Regions from separate parts of the Streptomyces sp. SudanB25_2051 genome, predicted to be linked through region 3. Evidence: riboswitches for the same ligand, from Rfam matches in the RefSeq annotation. Region 3 holds a riboswitch; each other region holds the start of a gene.

Region 1 (10,334 bases), 990 kb from region 3:
GGCGGGACCGGACGACGTCCCGGAGGACCACGCCCTGTGGGGCGTCCTGCGCTATGTCCCCGAACCGCACGAGGACGCCGCGCGGGCCCCCGGCACGGTGGAGGCGGACGCCGCGGGCGGCCCGCAGGACACGGCGGGTGCGGGCGGTGCGGTGGTGTACGGCGACCCCGCGGAGCCGGCCGCGCCCACCCCGTACGACGAGGCTGCGCCGTACGACGAGACCGTGCCCGTCGACGACACCGTCCCGGACGACGAGCCCGACGAGGACCCGTACGACGATCCGTACGACGACCGGTACGCCGCGCCGTACGGGGATCCCGGCGAGGACCCGTACGGGGATCCCGACGGCGAACCGTACGGCGGTCCCGCCGCCCCGGCGCCCGGCCGCCGCTGACCGCCACGGAGAAGGGCGCCCGCCACCCGGCGGGCGCCCTCGCCCTCGCGCCCCGCCACCCGGCAGGGCGCGCCCCCCCCTGGCGCGTCACGTGCCGGCTACGCCAGCGGGTCCGCCACCACTGCCACCGGCTTGACCAGCGGCGTTCCCGAACCGTCCCGGCGCGGGTCGACGTCCGGCAGCTCCACCGGGGCGCCGTTCTTCTGGGCCGCCATGGCGGGCGCGCGGCCCGCCCAGGCCAGCACCAGCACGTCCTCGCCCTTCAGGAAGCGGTGGCAGCGCACACCGCCCGTGGCACGGCCCTTGCGCGGGTACTGGTCGAACGGCGTCAGCTTCGCCGACGTGCCGACCGAGGCGTCCAGCTGGCCCGTGGCGCCCGCGACCGTGAACACGACCGCGTCCGACGCCGGGTCCACCGCGGTGAACGAGATCACCTCGGCGCCCGCCCCGAGCTTGACGCCCGCCATGCCGCCCGCGGGCCGGCCCTGCGGGCGCACCTGCGACGCCGGGTAGCGCAGCAGCTGCGCGTCGGAGGTGATGAAGACCAGGTCCTCCTCGCCCGTCCGCAGCTCCACGGCGCCGACGATCCGGTCGCCCTCCTTGAGGGTGATGACCTCCAGCTCGTCCTTGTTCGCCGGATAGTCGGGCACCACCCGCTTCACGACGCCCTGCAGCGTGCCCAGGGCCAGGCCCGGCGACGACTCGTCCAGCGTCGTCAGGCACACGACCGTCTCGTCCTTCTCCAGCGTCACGAACTCCGCGAGCGGCGCCCCGCCCGACAGGTTCGGCGCCGACGCCGTGTCCGGCAGCTGCGGCAGGTCGATCACCGAGATGCGCAGCAGCCGTCCCGCGGACGTCACCGCCCCGACCGTGCCCCGCTGGGTGGTCGCCACCGCCGACACGATCACGTCGTGCTTGACGCGCTTCCCGCCGTGCTCCGGCAGCGGCTCGCCGCTCGCCGTGCGGGCCAGCAGCCCCGTCGAGGACAGCAGCACCCGGCACGGGTCGTCGGCGACCTCCAGCGGCACCGCGGCGGCCGGGGAACCGGCCGACTCCAGCAGCACCGTGCGCCGCTCCGTGCCGAACTTCTTCGCCACCGTCGCCAGCTCGGACGAGACGAGCTTGCGCAGCTCCGCGTCCGATTCGAGGATCTTCGTCAGCTCCTCGATCTCGCTGTTCAGCCGGTCCCGCTCGCTCTCCAGCTCCAGCCGGTCGAACTTGGTCAGCCGCCGCAGCGGCGTGTCCAGGATGTACTGCGTCTGCACGTCGCTCAGCGAGAAGCGCTCGATCAGCCGCTCCTTGGCCTGCGCCGAGTTCTCACTGGACCGGATGAGCCGGATCACCTCGTCGATGTCGACGAGGGCGACCAGCAGGCCCTCCACCAGGTGCAGGCGGTCCCGCTTCTTGCCGCGCCGGAACTCGCTGCGCCGGCGCACCACGTCGAAGCGGTGGTCCAGATAGACCTCCAGCAGCTCCTTCAAGCCCAGCGTGAGCGGCTGCCCGTCGACCAGCGCCACGTTGTTGATGCCGAAGGACTCCTCCATCGGCGTCAGCTTGTACAGCTGCTCCAGGACGGCCTCGGGCACGAAGCCGTTCTTGATCTCGATGACCAGGCGCAGCCCGTGCTCCCGGTCCGTGAGGTCCTTGACGTCCGCGATGCCCTGGAGCTTCTTCGCGTTGACCAGGTCCTTGATCTTGGCGATGACCTTCTCCGGGCCGACCGCGAACGGCAGCTCGGTCACCACCAGGCCCTTGCGGCGGGCCGTGACGTTCTCCACCGTCGCCGTGGCGCGGATCTTGAACGTGCCGCGGCCCGACTCGTACGCGTCCCTGATGCCCGACAGGCCCACGATCTTGCCGCCGGTCGGCAGGTCCGGGCCCGGGACGAACCGCATGAGCGTCTCGAGGTCGGCGCCCGGGTGCTTGATCAGGTGCCGCGCGGCCGCGATGACCTCGCCCAGATTGTGCGGGGGCATGTTGGTCGCCATGCCGACCGCGATGCCGGAGGCGCCGTTCACCAGCAGATTCGGGAAGGCGGCCGGGAGGGCGACCGGCTCCTGCTCCTGCCCGTCGTAGTTCGGTACGAAGTCGACCGTGTTCTCGTCGATCGACTCGGTCATCAGCGATGTCGCGTCGGCCATCCGGCACTCGGTGTACCGCATCGCGGCCGGCGGGTCGTCATTGCCGAGGGAGCCGAAGTTGCCGTGCCCGTCGACCAGCGGCAGCCGCATCGAGAACGGCTGCGCCATGCGCACCAGCGCGTCGTAGATCGACGCGTCGCCGTGCGGGTGGAGCTTGCCCATCACCTCGCCGACGACGCGGGCGCACTTGACGAACCCGCGCTCGGGGCGCAGGCCCATCTCGTTCATCTGGTACACGATCCGGCGGTGCACCGGCTTCATGCCGTCGCGCGCGTCGGGCAGGGCGCGGGAGTAGATCACCGAGTAGGCGTACTCGAGGAAGGAGCCCTGCATCTCGTCGACGACGTCGATGTCGAGGATCCGCTCCTCGAAGTCGTCGGGCGGCGGGGTCTTCGTGCTGCGGCGGGCCATCGCTGCTGCGGCTCCTTCACCAACAAGGTTGATCTGACGCCGACCATTGTGGACCGTCCCACTGACAGCACGGACCGCGACCCGGAAGAGGGACGTCCCGGCTTCCCGGGAACTTCGCCGGGCACGTGTGCGCTTGCATAGGGTGGCAGGACTTTCCATGACGCGATCGAAGGGACGTACATGCCCATGGGTCACACGGCCACAGCCCAGGCCGGCTCCGGCGGGCTGACAGCGACCGAGCACCGGCTGGCCAACGGCCTGCGCGTGGTGCTCTCGGAGGACCACCTGACCCCGGTCGCCGCGGTGTGCCTCTGGTACGACGTCGGCTCCCGCCACGAGGTCAAGGGCCGCACCGGCCTCGCCCACCTCTTCGAGCACCTGATGTTCCAGGGCTCGAAGCAGGTCAAGGGCAACGGCCACTTCGAGCTGGTGCAGGGCGCCGGCGGCTCCCTCAACGGCACGACCAGCTTCGAGCGGACCAACTACTTCGAGACGATGCCCGCCCACCAGCTGGAGCTCGCCCTCTGGCTGGAGGCCGACCGCATGGGCTCCCTCCTCGCCGCCCTGGACGACGAGTCGATGGAGAACCAGCGGGACGTCGTGAAGAACGAGCGCCGCCAGCGCTACGACAACGTGCCCTACGGCACGGCGTTCGAGAAGCTGACCGCCATGGTCTTCCCCGACGGCCACCCCTACCACCACACGCCGATCGGCTCCATGGCGGACCTCGACGCGGCCACGCTGGAGGACGCCCGCGAGTTCTTCCGCACGTACTACGCGCCGAACAACGCCGTCCTGTCCGTCGTCGGCGACATCGACCCCGAGCAGACGCTCGCCTGGATCGAGAAGTACTTCGGCTCCATCCCCTCCCACGACGGCAAGCCCGCCCCCCGCGACGGGACGCTGCCGGAGGTCATCGGCGAGCAGCTGCGCGAGGTCGTCGTGGAGGACGTCCCCGCCCGCGCGCTGATGGCCGCCTACCGCCTGCCCGCCGACGGCACGCGCGCGTGCGACGCCGCCGACATCGCGCTCACCATCCTCGGCGGCGGCGAGTCGTCCCGCCTGCACAACCGCCTGGTGCGGCGCGACCGCACCGCCGTCGCCGCCGGCTTCGGCCTGCTGCGGCTGGCCGGCGCGCCCTCCATGGGCTGGCTGGACGTGAAGACCTCCGCCGGCGTCGAGGTGCCGGACATCGAGTCCGCCGTCGACGAGGAGCTGGCCCGGTTCGCCGCCGAGGGCCCCACGGCCGAGGAGATGGAGCGCGCCCAGGCCCAGCTGGAGCGCGAGTGGCTGGACCGCCTCGGCACCGTCGCCGGCCGCGCCGACGAACTGTGCCGCTTCGCCGTCCTGTTCGGCGACCCGCAGCTCGCCCTCACCGCCGTCGAGCGCGTCCTGGAGGTCACCGCCGACGAGGTCCGCGAGATCGCCGCCCGGCAGCTGCGCCCCGACAACCGCGCGGTCCTCGTGTACGAACCGACCAAGGCCGACGACGGCGACCAGACCGACAGCGACGAGGAAGAGGGGACGGACCAGTGAGCGACGCTGCCGTGTCTCTGACCAGCATGGAGTTCCACCCGCAGCCGAAGCCCGGCACGCCCCGCGTCTGGGCCTTCCCCGCCCCCGAGCGCGGCCGCCTCGACAACGGCCTGACGGTGCTGCGCTGCCACCGCCCGGGGCAGCAGGTCGTCGCCGTGGAGATCGTCCTCGACGCCCCGCTCGACGCCGAGCCGGACGGCCTCGACGGCGTCGCCACCATCATGGCGCGCGCCCTGTCCGAGGGCACCGACAAGCACACCGCCGAGGAGTTCGCCGCCGAGCTGGAGCGGTGCGGCGCCACGCTGGACGCGCACGCGGACCACCCCGGCGTGCGGGTCTCCCTCGAAGTGCCCGCCTCGCGGCTGCCCAAGGCCCTCGGCCTGCTCGCCGACGCCCTGCGCGCACCGGCGTTCGCCGACGACGAGATCGAGCGCCTCGTCCGCAACCGCCTCGACGAGATCCCGCACGAGACGGCCAACCCGGCGCGGCGCGCCGCCAAGCAGCTCTACGCGGAGCTGTTCCCGGCGGCCTCCCGGATGTCCCGCCCCCGCCAGGGCACCGAGGACACCGTCGCCCGGATCGACGCCGCGGCCGTACGGGCCTTCTACGAGGCCCACGTCCGCCCCGCCTCCGCGACCGCCGTCGTGGTCGGCGACCTGACCGGTGTCGACCTGGACGGACTGCTCCGCGACACGCTCGGCGCGTGGACCGGCGACGCCCCCCGCCCCGGCACCGCGTCGCCCATCACCGCCGACGACACGGGCCGCGTGGTCATCGTGGACCGGCCGGGCGCGGTGCAGACGCAGCTGCTCATCGGACGCATCGGCCCGGACCGGCACGAGCGCGTGTGGCCCGCGCAGGTCGTCGGCACCTACTGCCTCGGCGGCACGCTGACCTCCCGTCTGGACCGCGTCCTGCGCGAGGAGAAGGGCTACACGTACGGCGTGCGCGCCTTCGGCCAGGTCCTGCGCTCCATGCCGGACGGCACGGGCGCGTCGCTGCTCGCCATCAGCGGCTCCGTCGACACGCCCAACACCGGTCCCGCGCTGGACGACCTGTGGAAGGTGCTGCGCACCCTCGCGGCCGAGGGCCTCACCGACGCCGAGCGCGACGCCGCCGTGCACAACCTGGTGGGCGTGGCGCCCCTCAAGTACGAGACGGCGGCGTCCGTCGCGGACACGCTCGCCGACCAGGTCGAGCAGCACCTGCCGGACGACTTCCAGGCGCAGCTGTACCGGCGCCTGGACGCGACGGGCACGGTGGAGGCGACGGCGGCCGTCGTCAACGCCTTCCCGCCGGACCGCCTGGTCACCGTCCTCGTCGGCGACGCCGGCCAGATCAAGGCGCCCGTCGAGGCGCTGGGCCTGGGCGAAGTGACCGTCGTCACGGGCTGATTGACACGGTGTACGAAGGGGAACCCCGCCCTCCGCACGCGGAGGGCGGGGTTCCCCTTTCTCACGGACTTATGTCCGATTTGCTGGAGAGGCGGGGGATCTGTTCTGTGGCGTGCGCTACAAAAAACCGTGTCCGTTTGGTGATTGAAAGATCAGCGGCATAGCGTCTTGGTCGCTGTCCGCCCGCTGTACTCGCCGCACCCGCGGCATCGGGCAGCGATCGCCGAATCCCCGTCAGGCGCGAGCCTGGGGAGCCGGGGACCCACCACGTCCCCTGGGGTGAATCGGGCGCCTTCGCACCACGCGGAGGGGTCCGTAGGAGACCTTCCTGCTCCGAACCCGTCAGCTAACCCGGTAGGCGAGAGGGAAGGAAAGGACACGTCCACTTCATGGCGTTCACCCGTTCCACCGGGAAGCACCGTGCCCCGAGCCGTATGAGCCGCAGGAGCGCCCACGTCGCCGGCGCCGCCGCCCTGGCCACCTCCGGAGTCATCGGAACCCTCACCTCCCCGGCGTTCGCCGCCGACGCCGAGCGCGCCGCGTCGCTGGAGGACACCGGCGTCAACCAGGCCATCGCCGGCTACGAACTGGCCGACCAGGTCGAGGACCAGGCCGCCGCCCAGGAGCTGGCCGCCGAGGTCGCCGAGCGCCAGGCCATGGCCGAGATGGCCGCCGAGCGCCAGGCCGAGGCCCGCCTGGAGGCCGCCCGCGCGGCCGAGGAGCGCGCCTCCCGCGAGGCCGAGCGCAAGCGCCTCAACTCCTTCCAGCTGCCCGTGGCCGGCTCGTACGTCTCCACCGGCTACCAGTCGGGCGGCGCGCTGTGGTCCTCCGGCAGCCACTCGGGCGTCGACTTCCACGCCCCGTACGGCTCCACCGTCGTCTCCGTCGGCCGCGGCACGGTCGTCGAGGCCGGCTGGGGCGGCGCGTACGGCAACAACGTCGTGATCCGCATGCACGACGGCACGTACACGCAGTACGGCCACCTCGCCTCCGTCAGCGTCTCGGTCGGCCAGACCGTCATGCCCGGCGAGCAGATCGGCGTCTCCGGCTCGACCGGCAACTCCACGGGCCCCCACCTCCACTTCGAGGCCCGCACCACCGCCGAGTACGGCTCCGACATCGACCCGGTCTCCTACCTCCGGGCGCGCGGCGTCAACGTCTGACCCACCCCGCTTCCGCGAAGGCCCCGGCTTCCAGAGCCGGGGCCTTCGCGCGTCCGCGTGTTCTCCGGCTCCCCGCGTCGGCCAAGAATCGACCATGAATTCCCGCCCGGTATCTCAAAATCTGCCGCGTTGCCATAGAGTCACCGAACAACGTCGAACTGATGGGTGTCGCGCGGAAAAACCGCGTGGAAATCGGCGGGCGGAGCGATTCGGAGGTCGGTCATGCGCGTTCCGGCGCACTCGGTGTGCACGGCGATCCGGGCGGATATCGTCTCCGGGGTGCTGGCGCGCGGCAGCCGCCTCACCGAGGAGCAGCTCGCCCGCCGCTACGGGGTCTCGCGCGTCCCGGTCCGCGAGGCGCTGCGCACCCTGGAGTCCGAGGGCTTCGTCGTCTCCCGCCGCCATGTCGGCGCGTGCGTCGCCGAGCCGACCGAGCAGGACGCCGCCGACCTGCTGGAGATGCGCGTGCTGCTGGAGCCGCTGGGCGCCGCCCGCGCGGCGCAGCGGCGCACCGAGGCCCATCTGAAGGTGCTGCGCGGCCTGGTCCGCCTCGGCCAGGAGCGGGCCCGCCGCGGCCGGAGCGAGGACCTGCGCTCACTGGGCGACTGGTTCCACGAGACGCTCGCCCAGGCGTCGGGGAGCCCCGGCCTGACCGCGCTGCTCGGCCAGCTCCGCCACAAGATCGCCTGGATGTACGCGGTCGAGGAGCCGGCCCGCCCGGCGGACGTGTGGGCCGAGCACGGCGCCATCGTCGACGCCGTGGCGCGGGGCGACGCCGAGCGCGCCAGGACGCTCACGGCCCACCACGTGGAACGGTGGCGCGGCGCGCACCGGCTGCGCCGCGCGGAGCGTGTGAGGGGTACGCAACATCCCGTACACAGCGCGGGAGCGCGGAATTAACACGCGGGCCGTATACAAGGGGCAGCGGAATAGTCGGTGCCTTTTCCCGCTGCCCGTAAAGCCGGGTAAGGCCGGCGTTCGGGAAGGCGGCTCCCCGGAAGGCGGGCTGCCCGGATAATGCGCCGACCGGTATCTCCCTGAAGGCGTGCCAGTCGGAAAGGGCCTCCGCCTGGAATGGGGCGCCGGCGGGAATAGCCCGCCGACGGTAAGGCGCGTCCGAAAATCCCCGTGTCCGCAAAGCCTGGTGTCCGCAAAGCCCGGTGCAGCGAAAGCCCGAAGCCCGAAGCCCGAAGCCCGCGAACGCGGGCGCGTAAGCAAAGAGCCGCACCCCCGTGGTCCGGGCGGTGCGGCTCCTCGGTGCCGGCGGCGGCCGTCAGACGGTCTCGGGGAGCTCCTCGAGACCCTCGGCGACCAGCTTCGCCAGGCGGTCCAGCGCCACGTCCGCGCCCTCGGCGTCCGAGGCGAGAACGATCTCCTCGCCGCCCTGCGCGCCCAGGCCGAGCACCGCGAGCATCGACGCGGCGTTGACCGGGTTGCCACCGGACTTGGCGATCGTCACCGGGACGCCGGAGGCCGTGGCGGCACGGACGAAGATGGAGGCGGGGCGGGCGTGCAGGCCCTCGGCCCAACCGACGTTGACGCGGCGCTCAGCCATGGTGTTGCCCTTCAAGTGCTAGCGGTTGTCTAGACCAGTGTCTCATGTCCGGCGCGGTGCCGGAACGGCGCCGTACCCTTGCCCCATGCTGAACCCGTCCGACCAGTCGGCGCACTCGGCGCACGCGTACCCCGACCACTGGGAAGCCGATGTGGTGCTCCGCGACGGCGGCACCGCGCGGATCAGGCCGATCACCACGGACGACGCCGAGCGCCTGGTCAGCTTCTACGAGCAGGTCTCGGACGAGTCGAAGTACTACAGGTTCTTCGCCCCGTATCCCCGGCTCTCCGCCAAGGACGTGCGTCATTTCACCCACCACGACTACGTGGACCGGGTCGGTCTGGCCGCGACGATCGGCGACGAGTTCATCGCGACGGTCCGCTACGACCGCATCGACGCCCTGGGCCGCCCCGCCACCGCCCCCGCCGACGAGGCCGAGGTCGCCTTCCTCGTGCAGGACGCCCACCAGGGGCGCGGCGTCGCCTCCGCCCTCCTGGAGCACATCGCCGCCGTCGCCCGCGAGCGGGGCATCCGGCGGTTCGCCGCGGAGGTGCTGCCCGCCAACACCAAGATGATCAAGGTGTTCACGGACGCCGGCTACACCCAGAGGCGCAGCTTCGAGGACGGCGCCGTACGCCTCCACCTGGACCTGGAGCCCACCGACCGCTCCCTGGCCGTGCAGCGCGCCCGCGAGCAGCGCGCCGAGGCCCGGTCGGTGCAGCGGCTCCTCGCGCCCGGCTCCGTCGCGGTCGTCGGCGCGGGCCGCGCGCCCGGCGGCGTCGGCCGCACCGTCCTGCGCAACCTCGCCGATTCCGGGTTCACCGGCCCCCTCCACGCCGTCAACCGCGCCCTCCCGGACGAGGCGGCCACCCTCGACGGCGTCCCCGCCCACCGCTCCCTGGGCGACGTCGGCGGCGACCCCGTCGACCTGGCCGTCATCGCCGTACGCGCCGAGCACGTCCCGGACGCCGTCGCCGACTGCGGCGCGCACGGCGTGCGCGGCGTCGTCGTCCTGTCCGCCGGGTACGCCGAGAGCGGCCCCGCGGGGCGGGAGCGCCAGCGCGCCCTGGTGCGGCAGGCCCGCTCGTACGGGATGCGGGTCATCGGCCCCAACGCCTTCGGCGTGATCAACACCGCGGACGGCATCCGGCTCAACGCCTCCCTCGCCCCGCAGCTGCCCGCCACCGGCCGCATCGGCCTGTTCACCCAGTCCGGCGCCATCGGGATCGCCCTGCTGTCCGGGCTGCACCAGCGCGGCGCCGGGGTGTCGTCGTTCGTCTCGGCCGGCAACCGCGCCGACGTCTCCGGCAACGACCTCCTCCAGTACTGGTACGAGGACACCGACACGGACGTGGTCCTGCTGTACCTGGAGTCCATCGGCAATCCCCGCAAGTTCGCCCGGCTCGCCCGGCGCACCGCCGCGGTCAAGCCGGTCGTCGTCGTCAAGGGCGCCCGGCACAGCGGCAGCGCGCCGCCCGGCCACGCCGTGCCCACCACCCGCATCCCGCACACGACGGTGTCCGCGCTGCTCCGCCAGGCCGGGGTCATCCGCGTCGACACGGTCACCGAACTGGTCGACGTGGGCCTGCTCCTCGCCGGCCAGCCCCTGCCGAAGGGGCCGCGCGTGGCGATCCTCGGCAACTCCGAGTCGCTGGGCCTGCTCTCGTACGACGCCTGCCTGACCGAGGGGCTGCGGCCGCTGCCGCCGCGCGACCTGACCACCGCCGCGACCCCCGAGGA
Region 2 (10,334 bases), 610 kb from region 3:
GAGTACGTGCGCTCGCACGGGCTGCGGCTCGTCGTCAGCGCCGTCGCCGAGCTGGAGTCGGGCAACCTCGACGCGGCGTGCGCGGCCGGCACGCGCGCGGTGGAGGTGGCCGGGCGGATCTCGTCGGCGCGTACGACCGAGTACGTACGGGACCTGCTGCACCGCCTGGAGCCGTACGGGGACGAGCCGCGCGTCGCCGAGCTGCGCGAGCGCGCCCGCCCGCTGCTGACCGCCCCGGTGTGACGGCTCCGGCCCCGCACGTCCCGGCCCGGCCGGGGACACGCCGCCGAAGGGCGTGCCACCTGGCGTGATCCATCTCCCACCGCCGTACGCGCCTGGTTTAACGGCGTTGTCAGCGGGCCAGTGCACTATCGGGGTGGGAGGTGGCACAGGTGTCCGGGTTCGGCGGCGGCATGTTCGACTGCGACGTCCTGGTGGTCGGCGGCGGGATCATCGGACTGTCGACGGCGTACGCGCTGTCGCGGGCCGCGCCCGGCACCCGCGTGACCGTCCTGGAGAAGGAGCCCGGCCCCGCCCGCCACCAGACGGGGCGCAACAGCGGCGTCATCCACAGCGGCATCTACTACCGCCCCGGCTCCCTGAAGGCCCGGTTCGCGGTGCGGGGCGCCGCCGAGATGGTGAAGTTCTGCGCCGAGTACGGGCTGCCGCACGAGGTGACCGGCAAGCTGATCGTCGCCACCGACCGCGCCGAGCTCCCCCGCCTGCACGCCCTCGTCCAGCGCGGCCGCGAGAACGGCATCCCCGTGCGCGAGCTGGGCCCGGCGCAGATCAGCGCGTACGAGCCGCACGTCGGCGGCATCGCGGCCATCCATGTGGGCACGACCGGGATCTGCGACTACGGCGCGGTCGCGGCGCGGCTCGCGGAGGCGTCCGGCGCCGAGGTGCGCTACGGGGCGCGGGTCACCTCCGTGGACCGGCGCCCCTGGGGCGTGGCGGTGCGCACGGCGGACGGCGCGGTGGTGCGCGCGCGGGCGCTGGTGAACTGCGCCGGGCTGCACTGCGACGCGGTGGCGCGGCTCGCGGGCGACGAGCCGGGCATGCGGATCGTGCCGTTCCGGGGTGAGTACTACGAGCTGGCCAGGCCCGGGCTGGTGCGGGGGCTGGTGTATCCGGTGCCGGACCCGGCGTTCCCGTTCCTGGGCGTGCATCTGACGCGGGGCGTCGACGGGGGCGTCCACGTCGGACCGAACGCGGTGCCCGCGCTGGCCAGGGAGGGGTACGGCCGGCTCACGGTACGGCCCGGCGAGCTGGCCGGGACGCTGGCGTGGCCCGGCGCGTGGGCGATCGCGCGCCGGCACTGGCGGTACGGGGCGGGCGAGCTGCGCCGGTCGCTGTCGAAGGCGGCGTTCACGGAGGCGGTGCGGCGACTGCTGCCGGAGGTGCGGGCCGAGGACCTGCGGCCGGCCCCGGCGGGGGTGCGGGCGCAGGCGGTGCTGCGGGACGGGACGCTGGTGGACGACTTCCTGATCCGCGAGGCGCCGCGCACGGTGCACGTGCTGAACGCCCCGTCCCCGGCGGCGACGGCCTCCCTGCCGATCGGGCGCGAGGTGGCGCGGAGGGCGCTGGCGCACCTGAGCGGGTAGGGGCGGCGCGGGCCGCCGGTGGGCCGGGAGCGCGGGCCCGTCGAGGGGCCGGGAGCGCGCGCCGGTTGGGAACACGGCCCGGAGCGCGGCCCCCGGTTGTCTGCGGGCGCGGCCCCCGTGCCTGCGGGCCCGGAGCGCACCCGCCCACGGGCCGGGAGCGCGGGCCCGGGGGGAACGCGGGCCGGGTTCGTAGAATCGAAAGCACTGTGTCCGAGAAGACCGCGTCGAGCACGCCCCCCACGCCCCCCGCCCCCCAGCCGGCCGCGCCCGCGTCCGCCGCGTCCGGGCCCGCCCCCGAGCCGGCCGCGCCCGCGTCCGCCGCGCACGGGTCCGCCCCCGGGTCCGGCGCGCCCGGCACCGGCGCGTCCGGGTCCGCCGCCCGGTCGTCCGCGTCCGGGACCGTACCGGCCTCGCGGCGCGGGAGCCGGATGTTCCCCGACGGGACCGGGCCCTCGCCCGACCCGGCCGGGTCGCACTTCGAGCGCCGCATCCGCAGCTTCCAGCCGCGCCGCAGCCGGGTCACCACCGGCCAGGGCGAGGCCCTGCGCCGCCTGTGGCCGGTCTGGGGCCTGGACATCGACGGGCGGCGCGTCCTCGACCTGGACGAGATGTTCGGCGGGCTGCCCGTCGTCCTGGAGATCGGCTTCGGCATGGGCGAGGCGACCGCGGCCATGGCCGCCGCCGACCCTTCGACCGGCATCCTCGCCGTGGACGTCCACACGCCCGGCCAGGGCAACCTGCTGGGCCTCGCCGAGCGCAACGGCCTGACCAACGTGCGCGTGGCCAACGGCGACGCGATCATCCTGCTCCGCGAGATGCTGCCGCCCGCCGCGCTCGCCGGCGCCCGCGTCTACTTCCCGGACCCGTGGCCGAAGCAGCGGCACCACAAGCGGCGGCTGATCCAGCCCGAGTTCCTCAGCCTCCTCGCGACGCGGCTGAAGCCGGGCGCCGTCCTGCACTGCGCCACGGACTGGGAGCCGTACGCCGAGCAGATGCTGGAGGTGCTGACCGCGCACCCGGACTTCGTGAACACGGTGCCGGACGGCGGGTTCGCGCCACGGCCCGGCTTCCGGCCGCTCACCCGGTTCGAGCAGCAGGGCCTGCGGAAGGGGCACGTCGTCCGCGACCTGCTCTTCGCCCGCGCGTAACAGCCTCGCCGTAACCCTCCGCAACGCCCTCGCGCGGTGTCAGTCCGGCCGTCTAGGGTCGATGGGGTGTCAGATTCGCACGCACCCCGCCTCGATCCACGGACCCCCGCACCGGGCTCGCCCGCCCGCCACGCCCGTCCGGCGGGCCAGGCGCGTCCGGCGGACCGCCCCCGGGCGGCGGACCACGCCCCGCTGCCGGGTCAGGCCGGGCGGCCCCGGCCCGCCGACGCCGAGCGGCCGGCCGGGCATGCCCAGCCGGCCATCCCGGCCTACGATCCGCGGCCGTCGTTCGACGCCGTGCCGGAGCGGGCCCGCTGGCGGTACAAGCCGAGGGGCCGGTTCTGGCGGAGCCGGGTGGTGCGGCTGTCGGCCGTCTGCCTGGTCCTCGCGCTGTGCGCCCTGGTGATCCTGGCGCTGGTGCGGGAGCAGACGGGCACGACCGGCTTCCTGGTGGGGCTCGGCCTCGCGCTGCTGCCGGTGCCGCTGCTGATGGCGGCGTTCCGCTGGCTCGACCGGGTGGAGCCCGGCCCGTGGAAGAACCTGCTGTTCGCCTTCTCCTGGGGGGCGTTCGCGGCGGCGCTCGTCGCGATCCTGGCCAACACCCTCGCGACCCGCTGGATAGCCACGGCGACGGCGGACCCGACGTCGGCGGACACGCTCGGCGCGACCGTCGTCGCCCCCGTGGTGGAGGAGAGCGCCAAGGCGGCGGCGATCCTGCTGATCTTCCTGTTCCGGAGGCGGGACTTCACGGGCCTGGTGGACGGGGTGGTCGTCGCCGGGTTCACAGCGACGGGCTTCGCGTTCACCGAGAACATCCTGTACCTGGGCAGCGCGTTCGGCGAGGACCAGGAGATCGGCACATCGGGCCTGGAGTCGGTGACGGCGGCGACGTTCTTCGTACGCGTGGTGATGTCGCCGTTCGCGCATCCCCTGTTCACGGTGCTGACGGGCATCGGCTTCGGCATCGCCGCGATGACGGCCCGCCGCCGCAGGGTGGTGCGGACACTGCTGCCGCTGCTGGGCCTGGTCCTCGCGATGGGTGTGCACGCGCTGTGGAACGGCTCGACGACGTTCGGGCCGTGGGGGTTCATCCTCGTGTACGGGGCGTTCATGCTGCCGGCGCTGGGCCTGCTGACGTGGCTGGCGATATGGACGCGGCAGCGGGAGCTGCGGACGATATCCGGTGAGCTTCCGGCGTACGCGGCGGCCGGCTGGCTCTCCGCCGACGAGCCGCTCGCCCTGTCGTCCATGCGGGCGCGGAGCCTCGCCCGGTCGTACGCGGCGCGGGCGTTCGGCCCGGCGGCGGCGCGGACGGTGGGCGAGTACGAGGCGTTCGCCACGTCCCTGGCCTTCCTGCGGTACCGGGCGCGCAAGGGCGTGACGGACCGGGACTTCACGGCGCGGGAGCAGGAGCTGCTGCACCACCTGTGGCAGCGCAAGGCGGTGGCGGCCCCGTCCCTGACGTTCGCCGCGCGGGCCACCGGCCGCGTCTGGACCCCGCCGCCCCACCGGGACTACGCGGGCTACAACCCGTACCGGTACTGACCGCCGTACGGGCCGCGCGACGGCCACGGGCCCGGCGTGCGGGCCCGCAACGCGGACCGGCAGCCCTGGCGTGGGGGGTGTGCGCCAGGGCTGCCGGGGTACAGGGGGTGGAGCGCGACGGGCTCGCACCGGCGCCGCGGTGAGGCGGCGTACGGGGTGGGCCGGCCGTCGGGTCGGGCCCGTGCCGCACGAGGGGACCGTGCGGCACCGGCTCCGATGGCGGCCAGGACCGACGGCCGGGTGAGAAGGCCCGGCCGGTGAACCGGGTCAGACGGTGAGGCCCTTGCCCCGCATCCAGGCCAGCGGGTCGATGCCGCCGCCGGACGGGGTGTGGACCTCCATGTGGAGGTGCGGGCCCGTGACGTTGCCGGTCGCGCCGACGCGGCCGATCGTCTCGCCCGTGCCGACCGTCTGGCCGGCGCTGACGGTCATGGAGGAGAGGTGGCAGTACCAGACCTCGGTGCCGTCCGGGAGTTCGAGCACGATGCGGTACCCGTACGCGCCGGACCAGCCCGCCGACTTGATGGTGCCGCCGTGGACGGCGTTGGCCGGGGTGCCCGTGGGGGCGGCCAGGTCCAGGCCGGTGTGGTAGCCGGAGGACCACATGGAGCCGGCCTGGCCGTACGTCGAGGTGATCGTGTACGAGGAGGTCGGCAGGGCGTAGCTCGCGGCGAGCTTGGCCAGGCGCTCGGCCTCGGCCTTCGCCGCGGCTTCGGCCTCCGCGCGCTTGCGCTCCGCCTCGGCGGCCTTCGCGGCGGCCTCGGCGGTGGCCTGCTGGGCGGCGGCCTCCTGCGCGGCCTTCTCGGCCGCCGCCTTCTCCGCGGCCTCCTGCGCCGCGGCCTCGGCGGACGCCTGCTGCTGCTCGACCTGCTGGAGGATGCGCGCCCGCAGCGCCTCGCCCGCGTCGGCCTCGGCGCCCTGGGCGTCGGTCGCGGCCTGGTCGGAGGAGAGGGTCAGCGTGGCGAGGTTGGCGGGGGCGGCGGCGGGCGCCTCCTCGGCCGTGTCCTGCGCGTCGTCGCCGATGAGCGTGCCCACGCCGGGAAGTGAGGAGGCGTCGGGGAGGTTCACGTCGGGGAGGGATATGGCGACGCGCGGCTTGTCGTGCGCGGTGGCCATGCCGCCCGCTCCGACGGCGGCGATGACGCCGACCCCGAGGACGGTGGAGCTGCGGGCGAGGCCGCCGCGCTGCTTGACGACACGGTGCCGGCCCCGGACGGGGCGGACGGTGTCCTCGGTGGGGTTCCACTCGACGGTGGCCGCGGGGGCGGCGGCGTCCGGGATTCCCGAAGCCGTGGGGTGGCCGATCGGGTCGTACGAGCCGAAGGGGGCTTCGGGGGCAGGCCTGTTGGACGCCACGGAGGCGTACTCCTTTCCTTCCTTCACCGCCTACCGGGTTAGCTGACGGGTTCGGAGCAGGAAGGTCTCCTACGGGCCGGTGAGGGCCCGATTCACCCCAAGTGTGTGGTTCCCCGGTTCCCTTGCGGGATTCGGCGCATGCGCACGGTGCCGCCTCTTGCGACGACTGGGACGACCGCGCTGCGTTATCGAACGTTAATAGAAGCGGGGCCCGTATTCCAAGCCGTTCCCTTGGATGCCCCGCCCACGTACCGGCGGCGCAAGACCCCATAAAGGGACAAGCCAGAGCGAACTGACCCCGAATCAGGCCGCTGCGGGACCGGAACGCCTTAATCGAGTTTCTGACTGCCTGTCAACTGCCCTAGCGGAACGCGCCCCGGCGTTCACGGAGCGTGGGGACCGGTCGTCGGGGGCCCAGAGGGGCCCGGACACGCCGAAGGCCGGATCTCGAGAGATCCGGCCTTCGGTTTCAGTAGCGGGGACAGGATTTGAACCTGCGACCTCTGGGTTATGAGCCCAGCGAGCTACCGAGCTGCTCCACCCCGCGTCGGTGAACACCACCTTACGCCATCCCGGAGGGGGTCGTTTACCAATTACCGGCCCAGGCTCCGAAAACCTGGTCGAATCGGCCGGCTGAGCGTCCGGCCGAGCGCCCTGGGCGTGCGCGACGGCCCCGAGACCGCGGGCCCGGAGACGCGGGCGCCACCTCCCCAGCGTGCGCGCGACGGCCTCGAGGCCGCGGCCCCGCCGGGCCGGGCGGAGGCGGTCCGCCCGTACGGCTCCGTCCGGCCGGGCCGAGGGCGGTCCTCCGACCCGGGTACGTGCCGTCCCCGTGGGGCGCGAGTGGCGCGGCGGGCCCCTTGTCGCGGAGTACCGTGGAAGAGGGTGAACGTCCGGTTCGCCGCAGCGACCGGACCCCGCGCAGACAGGCGAACACCACCATGGCCGACTTCGACACCCCTTCCGCCCCCGGCCGCCTCCCGGACGCCGTCCACGAGGCGGTGCGGCCGGGCACGGCGCTGCTCCGGCTGGAGACCACGGGCTCCCGCGAGGGAGTGCTGGACGGGGCGTGGTGGCCGCGCTCCCGTGACATCGGGGAGGAGCTGCCCGCGCTGGTACGCGCGCTGAGCGAGCACCTGGGCCCGGTGACCCGCGTCGGCCTGGACGCCGCCGCGTGGGACGAGCTCCCGGTGCGGCTGATCGTGGACGACCGGGTGGTCCACATCGCCTCGTTCCCGGTCGGCGACGACACGGTACTGATCACCCGCGGCGACCGGGACCACTTCTCGCTGCTCGTGGTGCCCCCGCACGCGACGCCCGAGGCCGCGCGGGCCGCGATGGCGCGGGCCGTGCAGCCCGGCAACACCGCGCAGGCCGGGCAGATCCTCATCGACACGGGCACCGGGAGCAGCGCGCAGGTCTGAGCCGCCGGACGCCCGCTGGCCGCGTGCCAGGGCGCCGGGCCCTCGCGTGCGCGGCGCCGGGCAGCGCGTGCCGGCGCGCCGGGCCCTACCGGGCGGCGCGCCCGCGGCCGCGCCGCCGGGACAGGAAGGCGCCGAAGAAGATCAGGTCGGCGACCAGCAGGACGGCGCCGATGACCAGCAGGTACATCAGCCCCTCGACCGCGACGCCGATGAGGCCGAGCACGATGGCCACGAGGATCAGGAACAGGAAGATCGCCATGCTGGTACTCCTCCGTGCGACGGGCCGGTGACGGACCTGTGGGGCGGGGCCCCGGGAAGCGGACCTGTGGAGCCGGGCCCCGAGAGCGGGCCTGCGGGAGCGGGCCCACGGGGGCTCAGCGGCGGGCGAGGACCCGCTCGCCCGCGGGACCGGGCTGGTAGGCCAGGCCGTAGTGGTGGAAGACGACCGCCTCGTCCTCGGCGGCCAGCACGTCGTCCAGCCCGATCGCCGGGGCCTTGCGGACCGTGCCCTTGTCGTACGGGACCCTGACGTACCCCGGACCGACCGTCGCGTCGTCCAGCGGGACGAACACCAGGCGCTGACGGGTGGGCAGTCCCGTGCGGACGGTCGCCATGGCCGGCTCGTCCGTCGCGGTGTGGACGTAGACCGCCTCCAGGACGCCGATCTTGTGCCCCTTGGGGTCCACGACGTCCTGGTTGCGCCACTCGCGGATGTCTGCTGGATGGATCATGCGGTCTGCTCCCCTGGTCGGGCCACGCTCCGGCAGTGCCGCTCCACGGGACGCCGACGGCGCGACGGCGCGCCCGCCCTGCCTCTTCCCCAGCCTGCCCCGCCGCTCCCCGCCCCGCCACACGAGCGGGCGTGCCCGCCCCGGCCGGTCGGCGCACCGGACGGGCCTCCGGTCCCGGACGGGGCCGCGACCGGTCCCGCACCGGGCCGGCGAACGCTCGTCCAGGCGGCCGAAACGACGAGGACCCCGGCTCGCCGCAGCGCGAGACGGGGTCCTTCCGGTAGGCCCTGTGGGACTCGAACCCACAACCAATGGATTAAAAGTCCACTGCTCTGCCAATTGAGCTAAGGGCCCGTGACGGGTCATCCCCGAGCATAGCCCGCCGGGGGGCGTGAGCCGATCGGGTATCGGCACAACACCGCTTCCGGCGCGTCCCGGACGGGGGACGGGCCCGCACGCGGCACCTGGGGTGCCGGGCGCGGGCCCGTCCGGGGTCCTACGGGGCGTCAGCCGTTGCGCTTCCAGCGCGGCTTGTCGTCGCGGCGGCCGAACGAGGACGAGGAGCCGGAGCCCCGGTGGTCGTCACGACGGTCGTCGCGGCGGCCGAACGGGCGGTCGTGGCCGCCGGCGCGGTGGCCGCCCGCCGGGCGGTCGTCGCGGCGGTCGCGGTTGAACGGGCGGTCCGGGCGGCGGAAGCCGCCGCGGTCGCCACCGCGGTCGTCACGGCGGTCGCGGTTGAACGAGGGGCGCTCGTCGCCGCGGTCGCGGTTGTTGTACGACGGGCGGTCGTCACGGCGGAAGCCGCCACGGTCACCGCCGCGGTCGTCACGGCGGTCGCGGTTGAACGACGGACGCTCGTCCCGGCGGTCCCGGTTGAACGCCGGACGGTCGTCGCGGCGGAACCCGCCACGCTCGCCACCGCGCTCGTCGCGGTCGCGGTTGTTGTACGACGGGCGGTCGTCACGGCGGAAGCCGCCACGGTCGCCACCGCGGTCGTCACGACGGTCGCGGTTGTTGTACGAGGGACGGTCGTCCCGGCGGTCGCGGTTGCCGTAGGACGGGCGGTCGTCGCGGCGGAAGCCGCCACGGTCGCCGCCGCGGTCGTCGCGGTCGCGGTTGTTGTACGAGGGGCGGTCGTCACGGCGCTCGTACGACGACGGGCGCTCCTCGCGCTGCGCCGGCACGGACACCGTCTCGTCGGCCTCGGCCACGACGGGGGCGGCAGCCGCCTCGGCGGCCTCGGCGACGGCCTTCTCCGGGTCCTCGCCCCGCTCGCGCGCCGCGCGCGCCACCAGGCGGTCGGCCTCCTCGCGCAGCTCGGCCGCGCGGCGCTGCATGCGCTCCAGCTGCTTCGCCAGGTCGGCGACCTCGCGCTCGGCCTGCTTGGCGGCGTTGTTCGCCGAGTCGGCCTGCACCTCGGTCAGCGACCGGGCGCCGGTGATCTCCGCGACCTCCGGGTCGAAGGCGCCGCCCTGGCCGATGATGTGGCGCGAGGCGTCGACGCCGGCGTCCTCCATGAGGCGGAAGATCTGGCGGCGCTGGTGCGGCAGCGCCAGGGAGACGACGACACCGGAGCGGCCGGCGCGCGCCGTACGGCCCGAGCGGTGCAGGTAGTCCTTGTGGTCGCCGGCCGGGTCCACGTTCAGGACCAGGTCGATGCCGTCCACGTGGATGCCCCGCGCGGCGACGTCGGTGGCGACGAGGACGTTGACGTACCCGTCCTTGAAGTCGGCGAGCGTCCGCGTACGGGCGCCCTGCGTCATGCCGCCGTGCAGCGCGTCGGCCTTCACACCGGCGTCGCGCAGCTGCTCGGCGACGCGGTCGGCGCCCAGCTGGGTGCGGACGAAGATGATCGTGCGGCCCTTGCGGGCGGCGATCGCGGCGGTGACCGGCGCCTTGTCCTTCGGCTTCACGACGAGGACGTGGTGGGTCATGGTCGTGACGTTGCCCTGGGCGCTGTCGACCTCGTGGTTGACCGGGTCGTTCAGGTAGCGCTTGACCAGGGTCGCGATCTCGTTCTCCATGGTGGCGGAGAACAGCATGCGCTGGCCGCCCGCCGGGACCTGGTCGAGCAGCTCGGTGACCTCGGGCAGGAAGCCCAGGTCGGACATCTGGTCGGCCTCGTCCAGTACGGCGACCTGGACCTGCTCCAGGGAGCAGGCGCCGCGGTTGATGATGTCGCGCAGACGGCCCGGCGTGGCGACGAGGACGTCGACGCCGCGCTCCAGGGCGTAGATCTGGTTGCCCATCGACGTGCCGCCGCAGACGACCTTCATCTTCAGGCCGAGCACGTCGCCGTACGGCTGGAGGGCGTCCGCGACCTGCATCGCGAGCTCGCGGGTCGGGGTGAGGATGACGCCGCGGGGCTTCTTCTTCTCGGTGCGGCCGGTCGCCAGGGTGGCGAGCAGCGGCAGACCGAAGGAGAGCGTCTTGCCGGAGCCGGTGCGGCCGCGGCCCAGGATGTCCTTGCCGGCCAGGGCGTCCGGGATGGTCGCGGCCTGGATCGGGAACGGGACGGTGACGCCG
Region 3 (10,334 bases):
GCACATTGAGGATGCGGCGCAGCGGGACGGCGTCCTCCGGGTTCGCCAGGACGCGCAGGTACGCGAGGATGTCGCGGACCTCCTTGCGCTCGTAGAAGCGGACGCCGCCGACGACCTTGTAGGGCAGGCCGACGCGGATGAAGACCTCTTCGAAGACACGTGACTGGGCGTTGGTCCGGTAGAAGACGGCGACGTCGCCGGCCTTCGCCTCGCCCGCGTCGGTGAGCCGGTCGATCTCCTCGGCGACGAACTGCGCCTCGTCGTGCTCGGTGTCCGCGACATAGCCGGTGATGCGGGCGCCCTCGCCGGCGTTGGTCCACAGGTTCTTGGGGCGGCGGCTCTCATTGCGCTCGATCACGGCGTTCGCCGCGGAGAGGATCGTCTGCGTGGAGCGGTAGTTCTGCTCCAGCAGGATCGTCGTCGCGTCCGGGTAGTCCTCCTCGAACTGGAGGATGTTGCGGATCGTCGCGCCGCGGAAGGCGTAGATCGACTGGTCGGCGTCGCCGACGACGCACAGCTCGGCGGGGACCGGGTCGTCGTCGCCGCCCGGCTGGCCGACCAGCTCGCGCACCAGCGTGTACTGCGCGTGGTTGGTGTCCTGGTACTCGTCGACGAGGACGTGGCGGAAGCGGCGGCGGTAGTGCTCGGCGACGTCGGGGAACGCCTGGAGCAGGTGGACCGTCGTCATGATGATGTCGTCGAAGTCCAGGGCGTTGGCCTCGCGCAGCCGCGCCTGGTACATCCGGTACGCCTCGGCGAGGGTCTTCTCGAAGCCGTCGGCCGCCTGGTCGGCGAAGGTCTCCTCGTCGATGAGCTCGTTCTTGAGGTTGGAGACCTTGGCGCTGAACGACTTCGGCGGATACCGCTTCGGGTCGAGGTCCAGATCGCGGCAGACCAGGGCCATCAGGCGCTTGGAGTCGGCGGCGTCGTAGATCGAGAACGACGAGGTGAAGCCGAGCTTCTTCGACTCGCGGCGCAGGATGCGCACGCACGCGCTGTGGAACGTCATGACCCACATGGCGTTCGCCCGCGGGCCGACGAGCTGCTCGACGCGCTCCTTCATCTCGCCCGCGGCCTTGTTGGTGAACGTGATCGCCAGTATCTGGCCGGGGTGCACATGGCGCGTGGCGAGGAGATGGGCGATGCGGTGGGTGAGCACCCGCGTCTTGCCGGAGCCCGCGCCGGCGACGATCAGCAGCGGCGTGCCGTGGTGGACGACGGCGGCGCGCTGCTGCTCGTTCAACCCGTCGAGCAGGGCCTCCGGGCTCACGACGGGGCGGGGCGAGCCGTCCCGGTAGTACGGGTCGCGGGCCGGGGGCACGTCGAACTTCCCCTCGAAGAGGTCGTACGGGACCTCCTCCGCGGCCGGGGGGACCTCGGAGTCCTCGGGCGGCGGGGGCTCCTCCGCGGGGTGGTTGCGGAGATCCGCCAGGAAGCTGTCGTCAAAGAGGCTGCTCATCGCCTACCGAGTCTAGGCGGCCCCACTGACAGGCCGGGCCGGAACGCGGACCCTCACGCTCAGCGACGCGGAAGCGACGGTGCGCGGGCGCACGGGTGCCGGCAGCGGCCGCGTACGGGTGAGGACGCCGGTTACGGCCAGGACACGGAAACGTATCGGGCATATCGCGCGACGTCCTTCACAGCCCCGCCGCGGGTTGGCTAGCGTGCTCGCACGAGCGGCCCGTCCCCCGTTTCGGCGACCCGCGCCGACCGGGCCGCCCCCGCCGAATCCGGCGCGCCGCCGCCTGCCCGCCCACGGCAGGCGCGCGCACCCTCCGGAGCCGGGGACCCACCCAGTACCACCGGGGTGAATCGGCTCACGCCGCTGCCGCGGCGGGGCCGTAGGGCACCTTCCGTTCGCGCCCGAACCCGTCAGCTAACCCGGTAGGCGGTCCATGGAAGGAGATGCCGAGCCTTGGCATCGCATCGCAAGCCGCGCAGCCGGAGCACCGCACGCATCATCGGTGCCCAGTCCCCCGCTGTCGGTTTCACCACGGCCGCCGTGGCGTCCGTGACCCTGCTGTCGGCGCAGAGCGCGGCCGCCGCTCCGGCGGCCGGTACGGCTCCGGCCGGCAAACCGAGCGTCGAGGAGGTCCAGCGGAAGGTCGACGACCTGTACCGGCAGGCCGGTACGGCGGCCGGCAGGAACCACCGGCCCGGGGACGCCGCGGGCGCGCAGCCGCGCGCGGTCGACGCGGCGCCGGCCGGGGCGCCGCGCACCCGTCCGGGGGCGCTCGGCCCGAGGGCGTCGCTGCCGCTCCCGGACGCTTCGACGGCGGCCGGGGACCGGGCCCGGCCGCTGGACCTGCCCGCGGAGCCGCGGGGGCGGGCGGGCGAGTACCCGGCCGGGCGGGCGGAGGCGGCGCCGGAGCGGCAGCCGGCCGACGCGCAGGCGTCGCTCCGGGCGGCGAAGCGGACCACGCGCGCGAAGCTCGCGGAGGCGCGGGCCGTGCTGCACCGGGTGACGGCCGGCGACCGGGAGCAGTTGCCGCCGGGGCCGGCGTGGGAGCGCACGGGTGCGGGTTCCGGCACGGAGGCCCTGCCGGGGGGCGCGTCCGGGGCGGTGGCCGGTCCGGACGCGAGCGCTCCCGCACCGGAGGGTGCGGAGGGCGCGACGCGGCTCTGCGGCGGCGCGGCGGGTACGGGCGGCGGCTCCTATGCCGCCAAGGCCGAGAAGGTGCTGGCGTTCGCCCGCGCGCAGCTCGGCAAACCGTACGTCCGCGGGGCGGCGGGCCCGTCCTCGTACGACTGCTCGGGGCTGACGCAGGCGGCGTGGAAGGCGGCGGGTGTGGAGCTGCCGCGCACCGCGCCGGACCAGGCGGAGGCGGGCCGGCGGGTCGACGCGGACGAGCTGCTCCCCGGTGACCTGCTGTTCTTCGGCGACGGGCTGCGCCACGTCGGGATCCACCTCGGCGACGGGCGCGTGATCCACGCTCCGGAGCCCGGCGCCGCCGTCCGCGAGGAGCCGGTCGCCTCCCTGCCCTTCCGGTCCGCCGTCCGTCCCGCCTGACGGCCGGGTGCGGCCCCGGCCTCGCACAGGGCCGGGGCCGTCTGCCTGGCGCGGGACCGGACCGGCTGCGGGGCCGGGGCCTGGGCGCCGGACCGGGGCCCTGCTGCCGACCGGCTGCGGGGCCGGATGCTCCGGTCCGCCGGGGCGGTCAGGTCCAGAGGGTGGCGATGAAGATGTTCGCCGTCGTCAGGGCGCCCACGGCGAGGAACGGGCCCTTGCCCGCGCGCTCGTCGTCCCGCTTCACGTAGACCAGGCCGAGGATCACCACCAGCAGCGCCAGCTTCACGCCGATCTTGACGTTGTCGACGGCGGCGCCCTCGGCCTGGTTGAGGCCGACCAGGACCATGCCGGTGACGAGCATGGTCAGGGCGCCGTGCAGCATGGCCGGAACCATGCGGGCCGTGCCCGGTCCGATCGCCTTCATCTGGGTCAGGAAGCCGCCGAGGAGGGCGGCGATGCCGATGACGTGCAGGGCGACGAAGACGTTGATGAGGACGTTCATGGGCCGGAGCCTAGTCCCGGCCATACCACCGCCCGTCAGCCAGGGCCACCTCTTTCGCCACAACGATCACACGCGATACGGAATGCATGGTTCCGATCGTCGGAGTGCGATCGCAAGGCGTCCCGGAACCGCCAGCTACCGCCAATTCCGGTCACCCCGTCACCTCTCCCCCGGCCGCGCCCCTAGCGTCCTCCCCCAGCGGCCCGGCCCTCGCCGGACGCGCCGCAGTACAGCACCGAAGGGAAGTGACCACCCCCGTGGCAGCGCATCGGAAGCCCAGGCAGCGCGCGTTCGGCGGACAGGCCGGGCGCACGGCCGCCACCCTGGCCCTGGCCGGGGCGGCGACCGCCACCGCCTTCGAGGGCCCGGCGCACGCCGACCCGCGCCTCACCGCCGCCCAGGTCAAGGCCCAGGTCGACCGGCTGCACCGGGAGGCCGAGGCCGCCACCGAGAAGTACAACGGCGCCAAGGAGAAGGCGGACACGGCGCGGGCCAGGCTCGACGCGCTGCGCGACGAGGCCGCCCGGCGCACCGAACGCGTCAACGCCACGCGCGACGCCCTCGGCTCCACCGCCGCCGCCCAGTACCGCGCGGGCGGCCTGAGCCCCGCCCTCCAGCTGGCGCTCTCCTCCGACCCCGCGCGGTATCTGCGGGGCGCGGCGCTCGCCGAGCGGATCGGCGCCCGGCAGGCCGACACGATGGCGGCGCTGCGGGCCCAGCTCGTGGGCATCGACCGGCTGCGGTCGGAGGCGGACGGGCACGTACGGGAGCTGCGCGGGCACGAGGCGGAGCTGCGGCGGCACAAGGCGGCCGTGCGGAACCGGCTGGCCGCCGCCGAGAAGCTGCTGGCCCGCCTGACCGCCGCCGAGCGCGCCGCGTACGAGGCCGCCGAGCGCGCCAAGTCCGGCCCCGCCGCCTCCGGCCGCCCCGACGGCTCGGACCAGGACCGCGCCGCCCGCGCCGGCGGGGAGACCCGTACGGCGTCGGCGCCGGGCGGCGTCCAGGCGCCCACGTCGCGCGCGGCGCGGGCCGTGTCGTACGCGTACGGGGCGATCGGCAAGCCGTACGTCTGGGGCGCGACCGGCCCGTCCGGCTACGACTGCTCGGGGCTGACGCAGGCCGCGTGGCGGGCGGCCGGGGTGTCACTGCCCCGCACGACGTACTCGCAGATCAACGCCGGGCAGCGGGTCGCCCGCTCCGAACTGGCCCCGGGCGACCTGGTGTTCTTCTATCCGGGCGTCAGCCATGTCGGCCTGTACATCGGCGGCGGCAAGATGATCCACGCGCCCCGCACGGGCTCGACGGTCCGCGTGGCCTCCATCGACGAGATGCCCTGGGCGGGCGCGACCCGCGTCGCCTGACGGCCTGCCCGCGCGGCCCGCTCGCCGACGGGCGCTCAGCGGGGTGCGTGCGGCGGGGCCCCGGTCAGCGGCGGCCCGTTCGCCGGGGGACGCTCAGCGGCGGAGGGAGGACGCCGTCGCGCCCGCGCCCTCCAGGCGGCCGGTGAGCCAGGTGAAGACCGAGGGGACCTGGTCGGCCCAGGTGGAGGTGCGGTGGCCGCCGGTGACGCGGCGGACCTCGATACGGGTCGGGGGCTCGGCCGCAGCCCGCAGGTCCAGGCCCTGGCGGTAGCCGTCGTCGCCGTCGCCCGTGACCAGTAGCGACAGCCGGGGCGGGGCGGGGGCCTCGCGCAGGAGCGTCAGCGGGTTGTTGGCGTGGCGCAGGGCCGGGTCCTTCGCGGTGATCGAGTCGGGTTCGGCCGCCGGGTCGTTGTAGCCGGACATGGTGACGGCGTACCGGTAGCGGTCGGGGTGCGCCAGGGCGATCTTCGCCGCGCAGTGGCCGCCCGCCGAGAAGCCGGCGACCGCCCAGCCGTCGGCGGTGGGGACGGCGCGGAAGTGGTCGGTGACCATCTTCCGTACGTCGACGCTGACCCAGCTCTCGGCGTTGACGACGCCCGGCACGTTGGCGCAGCCCGCGTCGGCGTCGCCGAGCAGCTTGGTCCGGGGCGCCACGAGGATGAACGGCGCCACCGTCCCGTTCCGCATGAGCGGCTCCAGCCGCTCGGTGACGCGCAGTCCGGCGAACCAGGACGCCGGGGTGCCCGGGTAGCCGGAGAACAGCTCCACCACCGGGAACCGGACGTTCCGGTAGGCCGGGTCGTCGTACTGCGGCGGCAGCCACACGTACACCTCGGCGGTGACACCGGAGACCTGGCCCCTCAGGAGCGTGGTGCGCACGCGCCCGTCGGGGACGGCGGCGGCGGGGCGGAACGTCTGGGCGGTCTTCGGCAGATCGGCGATCCGTCGCCCGCCGAGCCCGTCCCGGCCCAGGTCGGGGGCGGCGGCGACATGGTCCCCGCCGCCCAGGAGGTCGTCCCAGTCGCTGAACAGGCCGTTGGTGTTGTTCACCGCGACGAAGACCACCAGGACCGCGGTGACCTGGGCGAAGCCCACCATGGCCAGCCGCGCCAGGCCCCGGACGAGAAGCGGCCCGCGCACCCGGCCCCACAGCGCGAGCGGCAGCACGACCGCCAGGACGGCGAGCACGATCACCGTCACGAGAAAGGGAGTACCCGTCAGGCTCATCACGGCCAGTAGGAGGGCGTGGCGGCCTCGCTGGTTGCCGCGCTTTTGCGCCGGTTGCCCCACAAAGGCGACGGACCGGCGGCCCGCGGTCACACCTGGCGGCGGCCGTGGCCCGCGGTCACACCAGGCGGCGGGCCGTGGCCCAGCGGGTCAGCTCGTGCCGGTTCGACAGCTGCAGCTTGCGCAGCACCGCCGACACATGCGTCTCCACCGTCTTCACGGAGATGAACAGCTGCTTCCCGATCTCCTTGTACGCGTAGCCGCGCGCGATGAGCCGCAGCACCTCCCGCTCCCGCTGGGTGAGCCGGTCCAGGTCCTCGTCCACGGGCGGCGCGTCCGTGGACGCGAACGCGTCGAGCACGAACCCGGCCAGCCGGGGCGAGAACACCGCGTCGCCCTCCTGGACCCGGAAGATCGAGTCGATCAGGTCCCGGCCCGTGATGGTCTTGGTGACATATCCCCGGGCACCGCCCCGGATGACGCCGATGACGTCCTCCGCCGCGTCCGACACGGACAGCGCGAGGAAACGCACCGGACGCTCCGCCGCCGACGCCAGGGCCGCGCAGCGGCGCAGCACCTCCACCCCGCCGCCGCCCGGCAGGTGCACGTCGAGGAGGACCACCTCGGGCCGGGCCGCGCGGATGACTGCCACGGCCTCGTCCACGTCGGCGGCCTCGCCGACGACCTCCACACCGGTCTCCTCGGTGCGCCCGATCTCCGCCCGCACGCCCGCCCGGAACATGCGGTGGTCGTCGACGAGCACCACCCGCGCCCGGCGCTCGCGCTCCTCCCCGCCCGGCACCGGGTCCGCCGCCGGACCCGCCGGCCCGCGGTCCGCCGCCGGGCCGACCGGCCGCGGCCGCCGCCCCGTGCCCCCGGCCGGGTCCCCGTCCGGCTGTCCGTCCACCGTCGTCATCCGTCCGCCTCCTGCACCCTGTCCATCTCCAGCTCGACCTCCGTGCCCTCGCCCGGCGCGGTGCGCACGCGCGCCGTGCCGCCGTTGCGCCGCATCCGGCCGACGACCGACTCCCGCACGCCCATCCGGTCCTCGGGCACCGCGTCCAGGTCGAAGCCCGGCCCCCGGTCCCGCACGGAGACGAAGACCCTGGTGCCCTCGGCCTCCGCGTACACCGTCACGGCGCCGCCCCCGCCACCGTACTTGGCGGCGTTGACCATCGCCTCGCGCGCGGCCTGCATCAGCGCGGCCACCCCTTCGTCGACCGGGCAGTCGCCGACGACCACGACCTCCAGCGGCACGCCGTGGGCGTCCTCGACCTCGGCGGCGGTCCTGCGGACGGCGGCGGCGAGCGTGTCCGGCTCGTCGGCCTCGTCCTTGCCGGTGCCCTCCGGCCGGTACAGCCAGTTCCGCAACTCGCGCTCCTGGGCGCGGGCGAGCCGGCGGACCTCGGCGGCGTCGTCGGCGTTGCGCTGTATCAGCGTCAGCGTGTGCAGCACCGAGTCGTGGACGTGCGCGGCGACCTCGGCGCGCTCCTGCGCCCGGATGCGCATGGTCCGCTCCTCCGACAGGTCCTGCGACATCCGTATGAGCCACGGTCCCGCCAGCAGCGCCATGCCCGCCAGTACCGCCATGGCGGCCGTCAGCGCCGTGCCGAGCTGGGCGACGGAGCCGCGCACGAGCAGGAACACGGTGAGGCCCATGCCGACGAGCGCCACCCCGGCCAGCCCGCGCGCCAGGTGGAACAGCCGCTTGCGGCGGTCCGAGTCGGCCCACTGGGCGCGGCGGGCGTTGTCGGCCTGCCGCCACACGAGGACGACGCCGACGCCGACGAGGAGGGCGGGCCACACATACCGTCCGGCCTCGCCGCCGAGGTCGACGGTGCCGACGAACACGGCCGCGCCGACGAGCAGCACGACCAGTGCGACGACCTGTCCCCGGTCGGGCTTGCGCAGGCGCCGCCGCCCGTCCGGGGTCGTCTCGAACAGCGTCCTCGGCTCATGGGAGCGCCCGCCGACACCGAGCGGGACGGCGATCCAGAACGTCGCGTACAGCAGCACGCCGAGCGGGCCGTGCGCGAGCAGCAGCCCGAGGAACGCCAGGCGCACCCATACGACCGGCAGGCCCAGGTGGCCGGCCAGACCGCGCGCGACACCGCCGAGTATCCGCCCGTCGGCGCTGCGGTACAGCCTGCGCACGGGCGGATCGTCGGTCGTCTCGGGCATGCGAGCGGTGACGGGCATGGACCGATCGTCACACGCCCCGGGCACCGGGACATCAGGGTCGATCCCTGAACCAGCCCTGAGAATGCCCTGATCGACCCTGAGGCCCGCCCCTGGCCGGCGGCCACCGGCCGTGGGCGCCGAGCCGGGGCGACGAGCCGGGAGGCCGCCGACCGGTTGCCGCTCCGCCGTGGTGACCGGGTCGGGGGAAGGCCCGGCGCGTCATGCCTCTGCCGCGCCGGACACGGTCTGAGCGGCGCGGCCACGCCCGGCGGAGCCTCGGGGTCCGGTGGCGGAATATCAGGGACGGGCCAGGGTCGTGCCGGATGCCGCCGCGGGCCGCGGCCGGTCACCATGGTCGTATGACGAGCGCGACGCCCACTGCACCGGAGGCGCCCGAGGCCCCGCCCCACCAGCCGCCGCTGCGGCGCACCCCGCGGCAGAGGATGGTCGCCGGGGTGTGCGGTGGGCTCGGGCGCCACTTCGACCTGGATCCGGTGGTGTTCCGCGTGGCGACCGGCGTGCTCGCCGCGGCCGGGGGCATCGGCCTCATCTTCTACGGCTTCGCCTGGCTGTTCGTCCCCGCGGACGGCGAGGAGGAGAACGAGGCGCGGCGGCTGCTGACGGGCCGTGTCGACGGCGCGTCCCTGATCGCCCTGCTGATGGCGGTGGCCGGCTGCGGTCTGTTCCTGTCGATGGCCGCGGCCAACAGCGGCATGATCGGCTTCGCGGTGCTGCTGGTGTGCGCGGTGAGCGGCGCGGCCGTCTGGTCGGAGCGGCGGCGGCACGCGGCGCCCGCGGAGCGGACGGAGGCGGACGCGCACCCGGCGGGCCCGGACGCTCCGCCGGAGACGCAGGCGCCGCCCCCGCCGGACTCCCCGTCCTGGTGGCGCGACCGCATCGTCAAGGACGGCTCGACCGGGCCGTTCCCGGTCGGTTATCTGTGGGGTCCCGCCGACGGGGCGGCGCCCGGCGCGGGGCACCGGCACGTGCCCTGGGGCCTCGCGCCGCCCGCCGCCCCCGCTCCGCAGGCGCCCGCCGCGCCGCGCGGGCCCCGGTCCATCGGCGGTCTCGTCCTGTTCCTCGCGTCGGTGGCCGGCTGCATAGGCACCACGGCCGCCTGGGGCGGGCATCCGCTGGGCGTGAGCCTCCAGTTCGGGCTGGTGTCGGCGCTCGCGGTGTTCGCCGCGGGTCTGGTCGTCAGCTCCCTGCTGGGCCGCACCGGGTTCGGGACGGTGCTCATGACGGTCGTGACGGCGGTGCTGCTGGCCGCCGTGTCGGCCGTGCCGCGGCAGATCGGCACGGTGTGGACCCGCACGGAGTGGTCCCCCGCCTCGGTGGCGGACATACGGCCGCGCTACACGGTGGACTCGGGTGTCGGGACGCTCGACCTGGCCGCCTTGGACGTGCCGCGCGGCCGGACGGTGAAGGTGGCCGCCGACGCGGGCGCGGGACGGATCGTCGTGACCGTGCCCTCCGACGTGACCGTCAAGGTCCGCGCGCGGGCCGCCCTCGGGGACGTACGGCTGCCCCCCGTGCCGGCCGCGGACAGTGGCGGTACGGGTTCCTCGGCAGGCGGGGACCTGGGGGTGGCCGCCGACCGGGACGTCACCCGGACCGTGCCGCCGCCTCCGGGTGTCCGGGCGGGCGGCACGGTGGAGCTGGATCTGCGGATCGTCGTCGGTCAGTTGGAGGTGGCACGTGCTGCGTCATGAGTTCCGCCCGGGCCGGCTGGTCGCCGGGGTGACGGGCCTGGCCGTCGCGGTCGTGTACGGCGGTGACGCGGCGGGCCGCTGGGACGCCGAGTGGTACGCGGCGCTGCCGATCCTGGGCGGCGGGATGGCGTCGGCCGCGCTGGCGGGCTGGGCCGGCTACCGGCTGCGGCGGCGGCGCGCCGCGAGGGCCGCGTCGACGGACGGCGCGGACGCCCCGGCGAGGACGAGCGGCAGCCACGCCATCAGATAGGCGAGGTCGTTGCCGTAGTAGTAGGGGTCGCTCTGCCAGCTGACCGTCAGCCACAGGCTCAGCGAGATCAGCGCACCGCCGGCCGCGGCGA

Evidence for each region. A riboswitch is a leader RNA that binds a small molecule or an ion and turns the genes downstream of it on or off. The one in region 3 is predicted to bind cyclic di-AMP.
Region 1: linked by a shared signal. The riboswitch ahead of ACSUPT_RS22725 (M23 family metallopeptidase) and the one ahead of ACSUPT_RS18455 (NlpC/P60 family protein) in region 3 are both predicted to bind cyclic di-AMP.
Region 2: linked by a shared signal. The riboswitch ahead of ACSUPT_RS15505 (M23 family metallopeptidase) and the one ahead of ACSUPT_RS18455 (NlpC/P60 family protein) in region 3 are both predicted to bind cyclic di-AMP.

The regions. Positions count from the first base shown of each region.
Region 1 is NZ_OZ186787.1:5,060,528-5,070,861, forward strand. Features, by position in the region: partial or broken gene ACSUPT_RS22705 (CobW family GTP-binding protein) at 1-97, shown strand, start outside; gene ACSUPT_RS22710 (DNA gyrase/topoisomerase IV subunit A) at 493-2,946, opposite strand; gene ACSUPT_RS22715 (M16 family metallopeptidase) at 3,133-4,482, shown strand; gene ACSUPT_RS22720 (M16 family metallopeptidase) at 4,509-5,876, shown strand; cyclic di-AMP (ydaO/yuaA leader) riboswitch at 6,088-6,252, shown strand; gene ACSUPT_RS22725 (M23 family metallopeptidase) at 6,266-7,039, shown strand; gene ACSUPT_RS22730 (GntR family transcriptional regulator) at 7,262-7,939, shown strand; gene ACSUPT_RS22735 (HPr family phosphocarrier protein) at 8,313-8,594, opposite strand; gene ACSUPT_RS22740 (bifunctional acetate--CoA ligase family protein/GNAT family N-acetyltransferase) at 8,680-10,334, shown strand, end outside.
Region 2 is NZ_OZ186787.1:3,461,545-3,471,878, reverse strand. Features, by position in the region: gene ACSUPT_RS15525 (MFS transporter) at 1-243, shown strand, start outside; gene lhgO (L-2-hydroxyglutarate oxidase) at 414-1,604, shown strand; gene trmB (tRNA (guanosine(46)-N7)-methyltransferase TrmB) at 1,811-2,752, shown strand; gene ACSUPT_RS15510 (PrsW family intramembrane metalloprotease) at 3,014-4,297, shown strand; gene ACSUPT_RS15505 (M23 family metallopeptidase) at 4,565-5,653, opposite strand; cyclic di-AMP (ydaO/yuaA leader) riboswitch at 5,666-5,800, opposite strand; tRNA gene ACSUPT_RS15500 (tRNA-Met) at 6,127-6,200, opposite strand; gene ACSUPT_RS15495 (DUF5994 family protein) at 6,595-7,077, shown strand; gene ACSUPT_RS15490 (hypothetical protein) at 7,163-7,336, opposite strand; gene ACSUPT_RS15485 (PRC-barrel domain-containing protein) at 7,452-7,808, opposite strand; tRNA gene ACSUPT_RS15480 (tRNA-Lys) at 8,090-8,162, opposite strand; gene ACSUPT_RS15475 (DEAD/DEAH box helicase) at 8,315-10,334, opposite strand, start outside.
Region 3 is NZ_OZ186787.1:4,072,016-4,082,349, reverse strand. Features, by position in the region: gene pcrA (DNA helicase PcrA) at 1-1,459, opposite strand, end outside; cyclic di-AMP (ydaO/yuaA leader) riboswitch at 1,758-1,907, shown strand; gene ACSUPT_RS18455 (NlpC/P60 family protein) at 1,916-3,010, shown strand; gene ACSUPT_RS18450 (hypothetical protein) at 3,159-3,512, opposite strand; gene ACSUPT_RS18445 (NlpC/P60 family protein) at 3,770-4,873, shown strand; gene ACSUPT_RS18440 (alpha/beta hydrolase) at 4,967-6,073, opposite strand; gene ACSUPT_RS18435 (LuxR C-terminal-related transcriptional regulator) at 6,219-7,016, opposite strand; gene ACSUPT_RS18430 (PspC domain-containing protein) at 7,013-8,299, opposite strand; gene ACSUPT_RS18425 (PspC domain-containing protein) at 8,641-9,993, shown strand; gene ACSUPT_RS18420 (hypothetical protein) at 9,980-10,243, shown strand; gene ACSUPT_RS18415 (DoxX family protein) at 10,150-10,334, opposite strand, start outside.